Regions from separate parts of the Sphaerothrix gracilis Ecp01 genome, predicted to be linked through region 1. Evidence: riboswitches for the same ligand, from Rfam matches in the RefSeq annotation. Region 1 holds a riboswitch; the other holds the start of a gene.
The links. Region 1 has a riboswitch for cobalamin ahead of QJQ48_RS18080 (sirohydrochlorin chelatase). Riboswitches for the same ligand answer to the same signal wherever they lie in the genome.

Region 1 (3,409 bases):
AATCTCACGCTCGGAAGAGCTTATCCTGTTAGCGCAATTATTTTCAACAAGCCAGTCCAAAACTCAGCCATTTGGCGTATAAAAACGTCCAGCAGCAGCCCGATTTGAGGTTTTTTCTCAGCAAAATTGCGTAGACAGTTGCGGGAGGCTGAGAAAACTGTCAACAGTAGGGCTCTCTGGCTGAGTTCTGTACGATCGATAAGTGCTCAAGCGATCGCTAGAACCTTCTGGCAAAACTAACAACCCATAGAAAACGGTCTCTTTGTCACTTCTCTGGATGCTATGGAGCTTCATTGGTTTTCGGAGAATTTCATCAGATTGCTTCTGGCATATAGAAGAAATAAGCAACTCTGGATTTCCGGCAGACTATTTTCTGAAACTACATGAGATGGATCGACGCTGCACCTGAGTTCTGACAAGCAGTTGTTGACCTAAGGTTGAATCGGTGGAAGGTAGATAGAAACCGATTATTGTTCACTTTGATCAGTTATAAAAGTTAGCGGGGCAGAAACCAACGGTAATAACACGGGCTTCTTAACTCAAATTAATATTCTTTCCATTTTTGGTATTCAGTGTACGGATGGCAATTCTGACTGCTCTGCATTTAGTCAAAGTTCATCTATGGCTTTGGTAAGGTGCCGTCTTGCTCTGTAGTCGGCTTCCCGGTCAAAATAGTTCCGCAACGGCGGCAATATTGGGCGTCAGGTTCGTGCAGACTGAGGCCACAATCGGTACAGGTCACCTCAATTGCGTTCGTGACTTTGCTGAATTGGCGAATTAGGTTGCCAATCTGCGTCGGGATGAGGGCGATGCCTGTCAGGATCATGATTACGGTCAGCCAACGCCCAGCTTCGGAAATAGGCGTGAGATCGCCAAAGCCCACTGTGGTCATCGTCACGATCGCAAAATAGACCGCATCTAAAAAGGTGCCAAAGCTGCCCGGATTTTGCGGATGCTCAATCTGGAACATCAGCCCGGCATAGATAAAGATGATGGCAAACAGCGTGAAGCAGATGCGGGCAACAGCCAGGCTATCGGTGGCCGTGACGCGGCCAAACAAGGCCCGATCTTCCACAAACCGAATCAGCCGCAGAATTCGCAGCCAGCGCAGCAGCCGGACAAAGCGTAAATCGAAAAATCCCAGCAGAAACGGCAGGATAGCTACGAGATCGGCGATCGCATAAAAGCTAAACACATAGCGCAGCCGCTGCTCAGCCACTCCAAGCCGCAACGTATATTCCAGCGTAAATAAGGCCAGAATTGTGCGATCGGCTATAGTCAGCAGCCGCTGCAGCGACTCAGAAATGGGGTAGGTTTCAATAATAAAGATGGCCGCTGAGAGCAAAATCAGGGCGGCAATGACAAAATTGACCACTTTTCCCACTCGAGTCGTGGTGTCTTCTAGATAAAAGGCAATCTGCTGGCGGAGCGACATAGTTTTGATTGGCTGACAAGATGCCTGTGGGCGGCATTTCGCGGAGAGGAAAGGTGGGCTAAGATGGCGAAGCACTTGTGAACGGTGGCGAGGCAGGGAAAGCCCGGTGAAAGTCCGGCGCTGTGCCGCAGCTGTGATGGAAAAGGCAGGAGTTTTGAATTCTTGGTTTTAAGTTTTGAATTTGACTAGCCTAGAGCCGAAAATACACCTGTTTCCTCAGTCAGAATGCCTGTCTGTCACTTTTTCACTCTACTTCCTGCGTTGCACAGGAGCGGAGTTTTGAGATGATAACTTTGAACAGTATTCTGCAAGCTTCAGCCGGGGCTGAGGCAGCTAAAACGTACTTGCAGCCAGATTTGCCTCAGCGGCGCCCTTTACTTCTGGTAGGGCATGGCAGCCGTGATGCCGATGGTCGCCAGCGGGTGCTTGATTTGGCGGCAGCGTATCAGACTCTTGATACCTCTAGACCCGTGATTCCCTGCTTCTTGGAGCTGACGGAACCCACCATCCAGGACGGGGTCGATCGCTGCGTGGAACAGGGCTTTACCGATATCTCTGTTTTGCCGGTGCTGCTATTTGCTGCCCGACACAACAAATTTGACGTTACGAATGAACTCGATCGCGCCCGGCAGCGTCACCCCCAGGTCACATTTCACTATGGACGGCATTTCGGCATTGCGCCAGAAATTCTAGACCTCTGGCGATCGCGCTTAGCCCTGCTTGACCAGCCTGAGTACAATCCGATGGCCATCAGCCGGGAAGAGACGGTGCTGCTGTTTGTCGGACGGGGGGCCAGCGATCCAGATGCCAACGGGGATGTCTACAAGCTGGCCCGCATTCTCTGGGAAGGTAGCGGTTATAAAACGGTTGAAATCTGCTTTGTCGGCATCACCCATCCGCGACTAGAGGAAGGCTTTGCCCGATCGCGCCTCTATCAGCCCCGGCGCATTATCGTGCTGCCTTACTTTTTATTTACGGGCGTTTTAGTCAAGAAAATTTTTGCGATCGCCCAAACGCAGCAGGCTCAATTCCCAAATATAGAGCTAGCCTGTTTGCCGGAAATGGGGCTGCACCCTGCTCTAATGCAGGTGATGCGGCGGCGGGAGATAGAAACGCAGCTCGGCCAGGTGCAGATGAACTGTGAACTTTGTAAGTTTCGGCTAGCCGCCGCTGAGCAAAACGGTGCGACCCACGGCCATCACCATCACGGACACGGACAGACTGCCGCCCATAGTCACCCTCATACCCACGACCACGAGCACCCAGTCTCAGACCCCTATGCCCAACCTGAGCAATACCATGAGCGGGCTTGGCAAATACCTTAAACCCACAGACTTTCAACTATGACTGATTTTGCTGTCGGCGATCGCGTCCGCATCGCCACTCTCCCCCCCTATATCAAGACCGCAGATACCATGCCCATGCTGCGTCCCCCCGATCTGGTGCAGATTGGCGAAGAAGGAACCATCGTCGATCGCCGCCCTGGCGGCTATTGGGGCATCAAGTTTGAACGCGGCACCTTTCTAATTGATAGCCAATATATAGAGGTGGTTCTAACCCATCAGGACGATAGCGCAGACTAACTCTAAACTCTAAGGGAGGCGGAGATGCGGCATCTCTCTGTCTCCCATTCCCCGCATTAGCCTGATTCCCTCAGCTGAAGCTCTTCTCTCCGGCCATACCCTATGAAGTTGGGTAGATAACCGCCCAAGGATGCTGGTGGAGTGAGTTACAATTATTAAGCATTTGTAACGGGATTTTGCTAAATCGATAAATCCCGTTAATTCATCTTGCTGAACAATCTTACCTTCCAGGTCTTGGAACCATGACTCTGCCTATTCGCAACGTTGCTATCATTGCCCACGTTGATCACGGTAAAACGACCCTTGTCGATGCCCTGCTCAAACAGTCAGGTATTTTCCGTGAAGGCGAAGATATTCCTGACTGCGTCATGGATTCCAACGACCTAGAGCG
Region 2 (3,409 bases), on a different contig from region 1:
CCTAAAACCTCCAGCAGAGTGGGGATAGCCTCTGGGTGACGGACAGCCGCTAACGCCCGTACAGCTTTTAGCAAATCTAGAGGAGAGCTAGCCTGCTCTACCGCCTGAATTAAGCTGCTCACTGGCTGATTTTGCACCCTCAGTTCCCTCTCATACTGACTCAACGTACACTGGCTCACACAGGCTGGAGGTCGCCTGCCAGAGCCTTATGAATAGCCTCTGCCTCTAGGGACTGCCCAATCACGATTAGCTTTGTCACACGCGGCTCTTGGGGCTGCCAGGGGCGATCGTAGAAGCTGTCAAAGCGCTGCCCGACTCCCTGCAGTACCAGCCGCATCGCCTTATTGGGAACAGCGACAAAGCCCTTAATCCGGTAGATTTCCTGGGTTTGGCTGAGGTGCTGGAGGCGCTGAATCAGGTCGGCTGGATCAAAGGTCTGCTCCAGGACGATCGGTACCGAGGTAATATCATCGTCGTGTTCGTGCTCAGCTTCGTGATCGTGATGGCTGGGGCGACTGTCTAGGTTGTCTTCAACCGCTGCGTTAAAGCCCAGCAGCACTTCCGGGCTGATCTGTCCCTGATGGCAGGCGATCGCTTTAACGCCCTGCGGTAGCTCCTGCTGCAGCCAAGTTTGGACGCGATCGCGGTCGGCCTGGCTGACACAGTCAGATTTCGTTAGCAGCACTAAGTCGGCGCAGTTGAGCTGATCTTCAAACAGTTCTTCGATTGGGGTTTCGTGTTCGAGGCTGTCATCGGCCTGTCGCTGGGCCTCTAGCGCTTCTAAATCCCCCACGAGCCGACCGCTGGATAGAGCTTCACAGTCCACCACAGTAATCACGCCATCAACCGTGGCCTGAGTGCGAATTTCCGGCCAGCGAAACGCCTGCACCAGAGGCTTGGGCAGCGCCAGCCCAGAAGTTTCAATCACGATACAGTCAATCTGATCGCGCCGCGCCATCAGCGCCTGCATAGTTGGCAAAAATTCTTCCTGAACGGTGCAGCAGAGGCAGCCATTGGCCAGTTCTAAAATATTGCTGCCGGGATCTTCGTCCTCGTCGCAGATTTGGCAGGCTTTGAGCAACTCACCATCAATCCCGACTTCACCAAACTCATTGACTAAGACTGCAATGCGGCGATCGCCGTTGTTCTGAAGCAAGTGGCGGAGCAGCGTAGTTTTGCCAGCGCCTAGAAAGCCCGTGATCACAGTGACAGGAATTTTATGCATGGTGTTTAGCCCAACCACAATGAGGTTAACAGAGCAGACCCAAAGCCCGCGATCGCAAAGCCCGCAAACCGTAGGTTCAGCTGAGTCTGAGCGGCTGAGCGCTGCTGCATTTTCTGAGCGAGGCTATAGCTGGCAAAGGCGATCGCCAGCTGCACTAAACTAAAGCCAGCCAGGTAGGATAGCAGCGGCGACATTTCAGCCCCAATAATCGCTTCGCCGTAGGCATAGCCATGAAACAGCCCGGCAACGGCTGCAAACCCAATAGTCCAAGCTACCGGAGGCTTACTAGCCACAGCCAGCAAAATTCCCAGCACCAAAACAGAAGCCGAAACCGTCGTTTCTGGAGCCGGAAAGTTCAGGGCGGCTAGGTGCAAACCTGTGCCCGCAACGGCGCTGAGCACAAATGCGACGGGAACCGCTAGGCCCCAGCGCTGTAGGGCCGCTAATAATCCCACAGCAACCACAAAGACAAAGTGATCAGGACCAATCACCGGATGTCCAATACCAGAAAGCAGTCCAGCCCAGGCACTATCAGGAGTTTGGCCGCCAGAGGGATGATGGGCGACAGCAGGCAATGCCAGACACATCAATACCGCTAGCGCTACAGGCAGCGCTAGACCCCAGTTCACTCGAAAGTTTTTCATCCGTACCTCGCAGATGGGTTATACGCTTGGCAGGCATTCTGACTTAGAAGTTCGGCTGAGAAGTGACGTTGAAGTTGTAAATTTCAGTCTTTCAAACCGGAAAGATCAACCCTGCAATTCTCAAACCTATTCCTTCACAGCTGCGGGACAGCGCTGGACTTGCACCAGACTTTCCCCAATCTGAGCCTCGATGATGATCCTCTCAGCTCAAATCTCCAGCGGCTGACCCCCACTGGAACCAAAGCTCAACTAGCTTATCACGCAGGTCTGTACCAGGGCTGCCCCGCGATAGGAACCGTAAGGATAGGTCTAGCAACCCTCACCCAGACCTGCCCTGACCTCATCTCGCGCTTTAGGGCGATCGCAGCTTGGCTACAAAAAAGCCATCCATATCCTCCCTGTGGGGCCAGATCTTGATCCAGCCTTCAGGGGCCGCGATCGCTCGGATCTCCTCCTGTTGAGGGACTTCCAGCCGCCATTGAGGATGCGTTGCCAAAAACTCGGCAACAATTTCTTCGTTTTCAGCCGGGTGTAGCGTGCAGGTAGAGTAAACCAAAACGCCGCCGGGTTTGAGCCAGATAGCAGCTTGGTTGATGAGCTCGCTTTGAAGCTGGGTCAATTCCGCGATCCGTTCTGGAGACTGACGCCAGCGGGCATCGGCGTGGCGGTGCAGGGTGCCGAGTCCAGAACAGGGCACATCTAGCAGCACCCGATCGGCAGCTTGAGCAAACTGAGGTAGCGAGCGGCTGTCTCCGGTCAGCAGCTTAATCGAGCTGAGCTGCAGTCGATCGCTGTTTTGCTGCACCTTCTTAAGTCTGGAAGCGGCGCGATCGCAGGCCCAAACCTCACCGCGATCGCCCATCAGTTCCGCCAGGTGAGTAGATTTGCCGCCGGGCGCGGCGCAGGCATCGATTATCACCTCTCCCGGCTGCGGACTCACAATCTGGCTGACCAGCTGAGCGCTAGCATCCTGCACTGTCCACCAGCCCTCACCGTAGCCAGGGAGGCGGCTAATGCTGCCCACATGACTGGCTAGCCGCAGGGCTTGGGGCAGATGAGGGAGCCGGTATACCTCAATATCGGCAGCAGCAAAGGCAGCTTCGACGGCCTCTACCGTAGTTCGCAGCGGATTAATCCGCAGGTCGATAAAAGGCGTGCGGTTGAACCAGTCACAGAGAGCAGCCAACTCTTCAGGGGGCAAAAGCGGCTGCCAGATTTTAAGAATCCAGTCGGGGAAGCTGTGCAAAATCCCGAGCTGCTGAATCGGATCTTCGGGGAGCTGTAGCGGGTCGCCCGTTTCGGCCAGTCGCACATACTGCCGCAGCAGGCCGTTAACTACGCCTGAGAGCTTGCCTAAACGATGGTGCTTAGCTAAATCGACGCTGGTGTTGACGGCGGCAGAAACCGGGATTTGATCTAAATAGCGGAGCTGGTAAAGGCCCAGATGCAGAATTACCCGCAAATCAGGGGGCTGCTGGGTGGCCCGTTTTTGGCCGAGCTGATCGATCAGGGCGTCTAGGGTACGCTGCCGCCGGACGCT

Region 2: another riboswitch for cobalamin. It lies ahead of QJQ48_RS00155 (HupE/UreJ family protein); the one in region 1 lies ahead of QJQ48_RS18080 (sirohydrochlorin chelatase).

Annotation. Positions count from the first base shown of each region.
Region 1 is NZ_JASATW010000016.1:111,366-114,774, forward strand. Features, by position in the region: gene QJQ48_RS18075 (potassium channel family protein) at 620-1,435, opposite strand; cobalamin riboswitch at 1,470-1,686, shown strand; gene QJQ48_RS18080 (sirohydrochlorin chelatase) at 1,720-2,760, shown strand; gene sipA (regulatory protein SipA) at 2,779-3,018, shown strand; gene typA (translational GTPase TypA) at 3,261-3,409, shown strand, end outside.
Region 2 is NZ_JASATW010000001.1:25,639-29,047, forward strand. Features, by position in the region: gene cpcF (C-phycocyanin alpha-cysteine-84 phycocyanobilin lyase subunit CpcF) at 1-137, opposite strand, end outside; gene cobW (cobalamin biosynthesis protein CobW) at 176-1,225, opposite strand; gene QJQ48_RS00155 (HupE/UreJ family protein) at 1,231-1,869, opposite strand; cobalamin riboswitch at 1,881-2,126, opposite strand; gene QJQ48_RS00160 (16S rRNA (cytosine(967)-C(5))-methyltransferase) at 2,222-3,409, opposite strand, start outside.